2 regions of the Micromonospora sp. HUAS YX12 genome follow, and region 1 is predicted to be linked to the other one. Evidence: riboswitches for the same ligand, from Rfam matches in the RefSeq annotation. Region 1 holds a riboswitch; the other holds the start of a gene.

Evidence for each region. A riboswitch is a leader RNA that binds a small molecule or an ion and turns the genes downstream of it on or off. The one in region 1 is predicted to bind cobalamin.
Region 2: it holds a riboswitch for cobalamin, as region 1 does, so the genes downstream of both, ABIH81_RS26515 (ribonucleoside-diphosphate reductase subunit alpha) here and ABIH81_RS20165 (VWA domain-containing protein) in region 1, are expected to answer to the same signal.

Annotation. Positions count from the first base shown of each region.
Region 1 covers NZ_CP157974.1:4,188,930-4,194,453, forward strand. The annotation lists partial or broken gene ABIH81_RS20155 (cobyrinate a,c-diamide synthase) at 1-54, opposite strand, end outside; gene cobO (cob(I)yrinic acid a,c-diamide adenosyltransferase) at 48-662, opposite strand; gene ABIH81_RS20165 (VWA domain-containing protein) at 662-2,665, opposite strand; cobalamin riboswitch at 2,711-2,856, opposite strand; gene cbiE (precorrin-6y C5,15-methyltransferase (decarboxylating) subunit CbiE) at 2,926-4,134, shown strand; gene ABIH81_RS20175 (SAM-dependent methyltransferase) at 4,131-4,886, shown strand; gene ABIH81_RS20180 (precorrin-2 C(20)-methyltransferase) at 4,887-5,524, opposite strand, start outside.
Region 2 covers NZ_CP157974.1:5,559,987-5,565,510, reverse strand. The annotation lists gene ABIH81_RS26515 (ribonucleoside-diphosphate reductase subunit alpha) at 1-2,275, opposite strand, end outside; cobalamin riboswitch at 2,453-2,668, opposite strand; gene ABIH81_RS26510 (PrsW family glutamic-type intramembrane protease) at 2,789-3,604, shown strand; gene ABIH81_RS26505 (DM13 domain-containing protein) at 3,631-4,218, opposite strand; gene ABIH81_RS26500 (response regulator transcription factor) at 4,320-5,018, shown strand; gene ABIH81_RS26495 (HAMP domain-containing sensor histidine kinase) at 5,081-5,524, shown strand, end outside.

The DNA.
Region 1 (5,524 bases):
CTTGCCGTGCCCGGAGGCCGGTGCCGCCACGAGGACCCGTGGCAGGGTCACCATTCGATGCCCCGCTGGCCCTTCTGGCCCACGTCCATCGGGTGCTTCACATGCTGCATCTCGGTGACCAGATCGGCGACCTCCAGCAGGCGTGGGTCCGCGCGGCGGCCCGTGACGACCACGTGCTGGGTTCCCGGGCGGTTCGCCAGGGTCTCGACGACATCGTCGACGTCCACCCAGCCCCACTGCATCGGGTAGGTGAACTCGTCCAGCACGTACAGGCGGTGCCGCTCGGACCGGATGCGCCGCTTGACTTCGGCCCAGCCCTCGGCCGCGGCGGCGGCGTGGTCTTCGTCGGTGCCGCTCTTGCGGCTCCACGACCAGCCCGAGCCCATCTTGTGCCACTCGACCGGGCCGCCTTCACCGGTCTCCTCGTGCAGGCGGGCGAGGCGTTCGAGCACGGTCTGCTCGCCGATGCGCCACTTGGCGGACTTCACGAACTGGAAGACACCGATGTCCCAGCCCTGGTTCCAGGCCCGCATCGCCAGGCCGAAGGCGGCGGTCGACTTCCCCTTGCCGTTACCGGTGTGGACCATGAGCAGCGGGCGGTTGCGACGCTGCCGCGTGCTGAGCCCGTCTTCGGGAACGATGAGCGGCTTGCCCTGCGGCATCAGGCCACCCGCTCGCGCCGTGCGGTCGCGGCGTGCACCACGCCGGTGAGACCGTCGGCAGTCACCTCGCCGAGTGGCATGTGCTCGGCCCGCAGGTGGGCGGCGAGCTGAGCCGCCAACCCGAGCCGGAAACGGCCCGTCTCGCAGTCGACGACGACGCTCTGCACGGCGGACGCGGCGAGGTGCCGGGCGCTGCGATGGGCTCGGCCGAGCGCATCCGGCCCGGCAGTGGCACGCCCGTCGGTGACGACCACGAGCAAGGGACGGCGCAACGGGTCGCGCAGCGCCTCCCGGCGCAGAACCTCCGCCGACTGCTCAAGGCCTTCGGCGAGCGGGGTTCGTCCGCCGGCGGGCAGCTGCGCCAGACGGCGTGAGGCGACGTCGACCGAGCCGGTCGGCGGCAACGCGACGTCCGCGGTGTGCCCGCGGAACGTCACCAGGGCCACCTTGTCACGGCGACGGTAGGCGTCCAGCAGCAGCGCGAGGACCGCTGTCTTGACCTGCTCCATGCGGCGCCGAGCGGCCATCGACCCGGACGCGTCGACGCAGAGCAGGACGAGGTTGGATTCCCGGCCGACGGTCTCGGCCCGACGCAGGTCGGTGGAGGACAGCACGAGGCCCCGGCCGGCGGTGAGACCGCCGCGGGAGACCTGGTGCGGTGCGGCGGCGGCGATCGTGGCGGGCAGGTGAAGCCGACCGGAGGTGGACCGGTCGCGTCTCACCCCGGCGACGCGGCCCTGCGGGGTGCGCGCTCGCGAGCGGCGTCCGGACTGCCCCTCACCGGTACCGTGCACGACGAGCAGCCGGGCGCGTACCGGCTGGCCGGCCGGGACGACCGTCCCGCTCGCCGCATCCGCCGGCGGTGCCTGGCGGCCGGGCTCCGCGCCGGAGCGCGGAAGGGACTCCGACGTGCCGCCCGGGGCCTGCTCGGCCCGATCGTCGTGCGGCGTTCCGCCGGGGCCGTCACCCGGGCCGTCATCCTCGGGGCCGGGATCGTCGCGGCCGAGTAGTTGATCGAGACGTTCCTCGTCCAGGCCCGGCTCATCGAACGGGTTGCGCCGACGCCGGTGCGGCAGGGCAAGCCGGGCCGCCACGCGGATGTCCGCGCGGGTCACCTGGTCGCGTCCCTGCCAGGCGGCGTGCGCGACGGCCGTCCGGGCGGTCACCAGGTCGGCGCGGAGCCCGTCGACGTCGAACGCGGCACAGATCTCGGCGATCGCCGTCAGCGTCTGATCGTCGAGCGTCACCGCTGCCACCGAGCGTTGCGCGTCGGCCAGACGGGCGCGCAGCTGTGCCTGCGCGTGCGCCCAGGCAGCGGTGAACGTGTCGGGGTCGGCGTCGAAGGCCAGCCGGCGGCGAACGGCCTCCGCCCGCAACGCCGGGTCGCGCGGAGCGGCCACCTCGACGGTCAGGCCGAAGCGGTCCAGCAGCTGCGGGCGTAGCTCGCCCTCCTCGGGGTTCATCGTGCCGATCAGCACGAACCGAGAGGCGTGTTCGACGGAGATGCCGTCGCGCTCGACGCTCACCCGCCCGGTGGCGGCGGCGTCCAGCAACAGGTCGACCAGGTGGTCATGCAGCAGGTTCACCTCGTCGACGTAGAGCAGGCCGCGGTGGGCACGAGCCAGCAGACCCGGCTCGAAGGCGACGACACCGTCGCGCAGCGCGGCGTCGAGTTGAAGGGAGCCGGTCACCCGGTCGTCGCTGGCGCCGATCGGCAGCTCCACGAGCCGAACCGGGCGCTCGACGACTCGTGTGGTCAGGTCGAACGGTCCGTCGGGGGACGCCGCGGCGGGGTCGTCCGGATCAACCGAGAAACGGTCGCCCTCGAAGACCCGGACGGGGGGCAGCACGTGGGCCAGTGCCCTGACGGTGGTGGTCTTGGCGGTGCCCTTCTCCCCACGGACCAGGACACCGCCGATGAGCGGGTCGATGGCGACCAGGGTGAGGGCGAGGGTCATGTCGTCGGAGCCGACGACGGCACAGAAGGGGTACTGCGCTGGCATGTAGGGCTCCCGCTCGATCTGCCATGGCGTTCCGCGTCGCGGTCGCGTCGCGGGTCGGATCGAGGCCGGTCTTCGGACTTCCCCGGTCTGTGCCGGGGTCACCGCAGCGGGCCCTGTGCCGGACTCTCACCGGCTTCCCAGATTCTCCCCGTAGCCGTCAGCTGTGGGGCACCTCGAACCTTGCCAGCCACCCTAGACGCTGTCCGGACGGTCCGGGCAGGGGCCCGGGTCCGGAACACACCGGGCTAAGGTTCACCCCCATGAGTGCGCACGTCACCGTCGTCGGGCTCGGAGCCGACGGCTGGGCGGGTCTGGCCGAACCGGCCCGAGCACTGGTACGCAGCGCGGCGACCCTGCTGGGCGGCCGCCGGCACCTCGAGTCGATGCCCGCGGTCAAGGGGCAGGACCGGGTCGTCTGGCCCTCCCCGCTCCGGGAACGCCTCGCCGGCATGCTGGAGGGCTGCCGTGAACCGGTCGTCGCACTCGCCTCGGGGGATCCGCTCGTATCCGGCATCGGCACGACGATGCTGGATGTCCTCGGCGCCGAACGGGTGACGGTCGTGCCGGCGGTGTCATCGGTCGCTCTCGCGCGTGCACGGCTGGGCTGGCCGGCCGAGACCACGACGGTGATCAGCCTGGTGGGCCGGGATCTCCGGTTGCTCGTGCCGGCCCTCGCCGCGGGCCGCCGGCTGCTGGTGCTGTCCAGTGACGAGTCGACGCCCGCGGCTGTCGCGGGGTTGCTCACCGAACACCGCTGGGGCGACTCGCGGATGGTCGTGCTCGGTGACCTGGGGTCGCCGGCTGAGTCGCGTGTGGAGGCGGTCGCTCACAGCTGGAATGTCGCCGGCGTGCCGAGGCTGAACATCGTGGCCGTGCAGGTCCAGGGGACCGGGCCGGGGTGGGCGACCGGTGGGGTGCTGCCTGACGAGGCGTTCGAGCACACCGGGCAGATCACCAAACGCGACCTGCGCGCCAGCGCACTGGCGCGGTTGTCGTCCGCCCCCGGGCAACTGCTGTGGGATGTCGGCGCCGGCAGCGGATCGATCGGGGTGGAGTGGATGCGTTCGTGGCCCACAGCCCGCGCGGTCGCGATCGAGCCACGTGCCGATCGGGCCGCCCTGGTTCGTGCCAACGCGCAGCGTCACGGGGTGCCCTCGCTCGAAGTCGTCCAGGACCGGGCACCCGACGCACTGCGCCACCTGCGACGTCCCGACGCGGTGTTCGTCGGCGGAGGCGCGACGACGCCGGGCGTGCTGGACAGTTGCTGGGCGGCGCTGCGTTCCGGAGGGCGGCTCGTCGTGCACGGCGTCACGGCCGAGACCGACGCTGTCCTGCTGGAGCGTTACCACCGCCACGGCGGCGAGCTGGTACGGCTGCACGTCGAGCGAGCCGAACCGCTCGGACGTTTCACCGGCTGGTCGCCGGGGCGTGCGGTCAGCCAGTGGTCCGTCACCAAGGGAGCATCATGACCGTTCACTTCGTCGGAGCCGGGCCCGGCGCCGCCGACCTGCTCACGCTGCGGGCCGTGCGGCTGCTCGACGCTGCCGACGTCTGCTTGTACCCGGGCACCTACCTGGACGCGGAAGTGCTCGGACACTGCCGCCCGCACGCCCGCCTGGTCGACACCCAGCACCTCGACCTCGACGAGATCACCGCTCAGCTGATCCGGGCGCACGCCGAAGGTCTGGAGGTGGTCCGACTGTGTTCCGGAGACCCGTCGCTGTACTCGGCCGTCCACGAGCAGACCCGTCGGCTCGACGCGGCCCAGGTGCCGTGGGACATCACCCCCGGCGTGCCCGCCTACGCCGCGGCCGCCGCCATCGTGGGGGCCGAGCTGACCGTGCCCGAGCTGGCCCAATCCGTCGTGCTCACCCGTGCGCAGGCCCGCTCGACGGCGATGCCCGACGGGGAGAAACTCGCCGCGTTCGCGGCGACCGGCGCGACACTGGCGCTGCACCTGGCCGTCACCCGGACCCGGGAGCTGGCCACCGAGCTGGCCGGGCACTACGGCGCGACGTGCCCAGCCGTGGTGGTGTCCCGGGCGACCCAGCCCGGTGAACTCGTGCTGCGCGGGACGCTGGCCGACATCGGTGCGCAGGTGGAGGCCGCGCAACTGCGCCAGGCAGCAGTCATCCTCGTCGGGCCGGCGCTGGGGCCGGATGTCCGCGGCGGCGAGTCGTTTCTGTACGCGGCCGGCCGCGAGCGCCCCGCCCGTCCTTGATCACCGCACGAAACGAGGACTCCAGACCTGGCCGCTCCCGGTGACACGGGTGGCCGAGGCGCCGACGAGCACCAGGCACCTCATGTCGATGGACTCCGCGTCCAGCTCGCCGAGAGTCGTCACGGAGAGGCTCTCGCCGGTCCGTCCGATGTCGCGCCCGACGACCACGATCGTGCCCGGCGGCTTCTGCTCCAGCAGCACCGCCTTGGCCCGCGCCAGCTGCGCGGTGCGCGAGCGCGAGCGCGGGTTGTACAGCGCGAGCACCAGGTCGGCCTCGGCGACGGAGCGCAGCCGCTTCTCCACCACCTCCCACGGCTTGAGCCGGTCGGACAGGCTCAGCACCGCGAAGTCGGCGCCGATGGGCGCGCCGGCGCGGGCCGCGACCGCCTGGACCGCCGAGATGCCCGGCACCACGCGGACCGCGACGCCGGCGTAGCGCGGGTCCTCGGCAGCTTCGAACACGGCCGACGCCATGCCGAAGATGCCGGCGTCGCCGCCGGAGACCACCGCGACCCGCTCACCGGCCAACGCGAGATCGAGCGCCTCGCGGGCGCGGTCCACCTCGACGCTGTTGCCGGAGGCGTGCCGCACCAGCCCGGGCCGCTGCGGTACACGCTGGACGTATGGTCCGTACCCGA
Region 2 (5,524 bases), 1.4 Mb from region 1:
CGCTCACGGCGGAGACCACGCCGGAGACCGGGGCGAGCACCGGGGCGACGGTGGCCTGCTGGATGCGGGTGGCGGGACGGGAACGCAGGTAGTAGGTGGTCTTCAGCCCGGCCTTCCAGGCGTACAGGTACATCGAGGAGAGCTTGCCGATGGTCGGCGCGCTCAGGAACAGGTTCAGCGACTGGGACTGGTCGACGAAGGGCGCCCGCGCGGCGGCCAGGTCGATCAGCGCCCGTTGCGGCAGCTCCCAGGCGGTGCGGAACAGCTCCCGCACCGGCGCGGGCAGCTCGGTGATGTCCTGCACCGAGCCCTCGGCCCGCTTGATCCGGTCGCGGACCTGCGGCGTCCACAGCCCGCGCGCCTTCAGCTCCCGCACCAGGTACGTGTTGACCTGGAGGAACTCCCCGGACATGGTCTCGCGCTTGAACAGGTTGGACACCTGCGGCTCGACGCACTCGTAGCAGCCGGCGATGGAGGCGATGGTGGCGGTCGGCGCGATCGCCACCAGCAGCGAGTTGCGCAGCCCGTGCGCGGCGATCCGCTCGCGCAGCGCCGCCCACCGCTCCGCCTGCGCCGGCTCCGCGCCCCACAGGTCCGGGTGCAGGTCACCCTTGGCGGCCCGGGTCTGCGGGTACGCCGGATGCGGGCCGAACTGCTCGGCCAGCCCGGCGGAGGTCTCCAGCGCGGTCAGCAGGATCTCCTCCTGCACCCGGGTGGACAGCTCCCTGGCCTGCGCCGAGTCGAACGGCAGGCGCAGCGTGAAGAACGCGTCCTGCAACCCCATCAGCCCGAGCCCGACCGGCCGCCAGCGCGGGTTCGACGCCGCCGCCTGCTCGGCCGGGTAGTAGTTGATGTCGATCACCCGGTCCAGGAAGACCACCGCCGTGCGTACCGTGGCGCGCAGCCGCTCCCAGTCCACGCCGTCGGCGGTGACGTGGGCGCCGAGGTTCACCGAGCCGAGGTTGCACACAGCGGTCTCGGCGTCGTCGTTCACCTCCAGGATTTCGGTGCACAGGTTGGACAGGTGGATCACGTTGCCCGGCTCGCCGGTCTGGTTGGACAGCCGGTTCGCGGCGTCCTTGAACGTCATCCAGCCGTTGCCGGTCTGCGCGAGCGTGCGCATCATCCGCCCGTACAGATCCCGGGCCTTCACCGTGCGCACCGCGTTCTTCTCGGCCGCCCGGTACGCGGCGTCGAACGCCTCGCCGTACAGGTCGGGCAGCTCCGGCGCGTCCGACGGGTCGACCAGCGACCACTCGCCGTCGGCCTCGACCCGGCGCATGAACTCGTCCGGGATCCAGTTGGCCAGGTTGAGGTTGTGCGTCCGCCGCGACTCCTCGCCGGTGTTGTCCCGCAGCTCCAGGAACTCCTCCACGTCCGGGTGCCACGGCTCCAGGTAGACGCAGGCCGCGCCCTTGCGCCGGCCGCCCTGGTTGACCGCGGCCACCCCGGCGTCGAGCGTCTTGAGGAACGGCACGATGCCGTTGGACCGGCCGTTGGTGCCCCGGATCAGCGCGCCCCGGCCGCGTACCCGCGACCAGGAGATGCCGATGCCGCCGGAGAACTTGGACAGCTTCGCCACCTGGTGGTACCGCTCGTAGATCGAGTCCAGCTCGTCGCGCGGCGAGTCGACCAGGAAGCACGACGACATCTGGGTGTGCCGGGTGCCGGAGTTGAACAGCGTGGGGGAGCTGGGCAGGTAGGCCAGGGCGGACATCAGCCGGTAGAACCCGATCGCCTCGCCCGGGGTGCGGGACAGCCCGCAGGCCACCCGCAGCAGCCAGTACTGCGGCGTCTCCACCACCAGCCGCGTCCGCGGGTGCCGCAGCAGGTAGCGGTCGGCCACCGTACGCAGTCCGAAGTACTCGAACCGCAGGTCGCCGTCGGGGTCCACGGCGTCGTCGAGCTTGCGGGCGTGCCGGGCCACGAACGCGGCCGTCTCGTCGCCGATCAGCCCCAGCCCGTGGGCGTACGCGATCGACTGGCTGAAGCTCGCCACGCCCTGACCGCGGACCTCCTTGTCCACGTACGCGGCGAGCAGCCGCGCGGCCAGCTTCGAGTACTGCGGCTCCTCGCCGATCAGCTCCGCCGCGGTCTGGATCGACAACCGGTCCAGCTCGGCGGTGGTCGCCCCGTCGTAGAGCCCGCTTATCGTCTTGGTGGCCACCCGCAGCGGGTCCACCTCGTCCAGGTCGGCGACCCAGCGCTCGACCGCCCGGACGATCTTGCCGACGTCCACCGGCTCGGTGTCGCCGTCCCGCTTGCGTACCCGCATCGCCGGCCGGCGGGCCTCGGCCCCGCCGGTCCCGGACGGGGGACTCTCCTGTACGACAGTCATGACCTCTCCTCGCTGTCACCGTCTGGAGACGGCGGGAGACGCCAACGGGCGCGGCGCACGGCCGGCCCGGCTGCTGGCGTCGGTCGTCCCGCGCGACCTCCGGCCGCCGTGCGCGGAGGCGCACGGCGCGCTGGCAGGTCTTCGGACTCGCGGGCCCGACCGGGTCGCCGGTCGCCTACTGGCCGTCGCTTCCCAGGCCGGTGGCCCAGTGCTGTTGACGGCTGTCGTTCCCACTCACCGCTGCGGGGCAGTCCCGGACTTCCACCGGGTTCCCTCTTGCCTCGGACGGACCAGTGACGGCCCGGCCGAACCAGCTGCGAGGAACACCATATATGGCGGTGAGGGCTTCCTGGCAACACCAGATGTCGTGTCGGCGTGTCGGATTGATCTCACCGTCCACAGTGCCTACCCCCGATTCCGGCGCGACGCGGCGGGCGCGATACTCGGCGTATGGGGAAAACCGGGCGCCGCTGGGCGTGGGTGGCGGTCCTGCTCGTCGGCGTCGGGCTCCACCTGCTGGTGCTGGAGACACTCGCCGGCACCGGGACCGTCACGTTCGTACCGGCGCTGATCGTGCTCGGCGCGTCCGTCGCGCCCGCCACGTTCCTGGCCTTCGCCCAGGGCCGGCCGGCCCGCCGCCCGGTCCCCGGCTCCGTCGTCGGCGTCGCCGCGCTCCTCGGCGGCGTGATCGGTGTCGTCGCCGCCGGCTGGCTGGAGTACGGCACGCTGCACCGCCTCGGCTTCCTGCCGATGGCGCTCGTCGGCCTGGCCGAGGAGACCGCCAAGCTGATCGTGCCGGCCGGCATCCTGATGCTGTGGCGGCGGCACCCGTCCCCGGCGCAGGGGCTGGTGATCGGCGTGGCCTCCGGCGCCGGGTTCGCCGCGCTGGAGACCATGGGCTACGCGTTCGCCGCGTTCGTCGGGTCGCAGGGCAACCTCGGCGCGGTCGAGCAGACGCTGCTGGTACGCGGCCTCACCGCGCCCGCCGCGCACCTGGCCTGGACGGGGCTGACGGCCGCCGCGTTGTTCACGTTCGCCGCCGCGCCCGGCGGCCGGAAACTGGCGGCCTTCCTGCTCACCTTCGCCGCCGCCGTCACGCTGCACACCTGCTGGGACACGTTCGGCACCCAGCCCGCGTACGTGTTCATCGGCGGCGTGTCACTGGGCTGGGTGCTGCTGCGCCTGTACCTGGACCGCGAGCGGCCGGCCGCGTCCGGGACGCCGGCCGCGCCGGCGCCCCGGGAGCCGGCGGCGCATCCCGGCTGAGCCGGACCCCCGGGCGCGCACGGTCATCAGGCCGGCGCCGATCCCGTCCCCGCCGCGGCCAGCGGGGCGGCGCCGAACGAGACCGCGAACCGCTTGCACCAGATCGACACGCTGCGCAAACCGTCCAGGTCCACCGACGCCGGGATGTCGTACGCCTGGTCGCCGATGTTGCCCTTGAGCCGGCCCAGCTCGACCCAGCGGCCGTCGTCGAACACCTGCCAGCCGGCACGGCCGGGCAGCACCTTCCGGTCGGTGAGCCAGACCCGCAGGTCGGGTCCGTCCGAGGTGTCCAGTCCCCGCAGGAGAAGCTGACGGCGCCCGTCGGCGAGGCGGACCAGCTGCGCCCGGCCGGACGTGTCGTGCTCGTGGGTGACGAAGTCACCGGCGGCGAGGACCACGTCGGCGGGCGCCGCGCCGGTCGACGGCGGTCCGCTCGTGCCGGTCGACGGCGGGCCGGTCGTGCCGGCCGGCAGCGGCTCCGCCACCGTGGGCAGGGCCTCGCGTACCTCGCGGTCGGTCACCAGCCGCCACGGCTGGAACAGGTACAGGCTCACCCCGAGGCCGGTGACGGCCACGACGGCGAGCACCGACAACACCACACGTCTTCTGCCCATGCCGTCACGGTAGGCGCGGACCCGGCGGAAAGATCTTTCCGTCCGCTTACGGCTCGACCGCGGGCCGCCGCACCGGGCCGCCGATGGGTAGCGTCTGGCCCATGGGGCGCTATGTGCTCGTCGTCGACGACGACCGGACGGTGAGCGACGTCGTCCGGCGCTACCTGGAACAGGACGGCTGCCGGGTCCGGCTGTCCTTCGACGGGCCGGACGCGCTCGCTGCGGCCGAGGAGGAGCCGCCCGACCTGGTGGTCCTCGACCTGATGATGCCGGGTCTCGACGGCATCGAGGTGTGCCGGCGGCTGCGTCGCCGGCTGCCCGGCCTGCCGGTGGTCATGCTCACCGCGCTCGGGGACGAGGCCGACCGGGTCGCCGGGCTGGAGGTCGGCGCGGACGACTACGTGACCAAGCCGTTCTCGCCGCGCGAACTCGTGCTGCGCATCAGGTCGGTGCTCCGGCGCGCGGCCCCGCAGGACCGGGGACCGACCGGGGTGCTGCGCGACGGGGATCTCACCGCGGACACCGGCCGGCGGGTCGCCGATCGCGGCGGCCGGTCGCTGTCGCTGACCGTACGGGAGTTCGACCTGCTCGCGTTCCTGCTGGCGAATCCGGGACGCGCCTGGTCGCGGGCCGAGTTGCTGGACCGCGTGTGGGGCTGGCGGTTCGGCGACCAGTCCACGGTCACCGTCCACGTCCGGCGGCTACGGGAGAAGATCGAGGACCACCCGGCGCAGCCCCGCCGCATCGTCACCGTGTGGGGCGTCGGTTACCGGTACGAGCCACAGGACGCGTCCCGGTGAACGAGCTGCTGGTCATCGGGCTCTACGCGCTCCTCGCCGGCGCGGTCGTCGGCGCGCTCGGCGTGGGCGCGCTGCGGCTGGTGCGCCACCGGTCGATCCTCGCGCACATCGCGGTGCTGCTCGCGGTCACGATCGCCTCGGTGACGGCGGGCGTCACGGCCGTCGCCCAGGCCATGTTCCTGTCCGCGCACGACCTCCAGGTCGTCCTCGTCACGGTCGCGGCGTCCGCGGCGGTCAGCCTGGCCGTCGGGGTGGCGTTCGCCCGCCGGCTGGCGCAGGCGGCGGTGTGGGCCGACCAGGCCCGGCAGCGGGAACGGCAACTGGAGGCCGGCCGCCGCGAGCTCGTCGCGTGGGTCTCGCACGACCTGCGTACGCCGCTGGCCGGGCTGCGGGCGATGGCGGAGGCGCTGGAGGACCGGGTGGTCGACGAGCCGGCGGCGGTGGCCGAGTACCACCGCCGGATCCGGGTCGAGACGGACCGGATGACGCGCCTGGTCGACGACCTG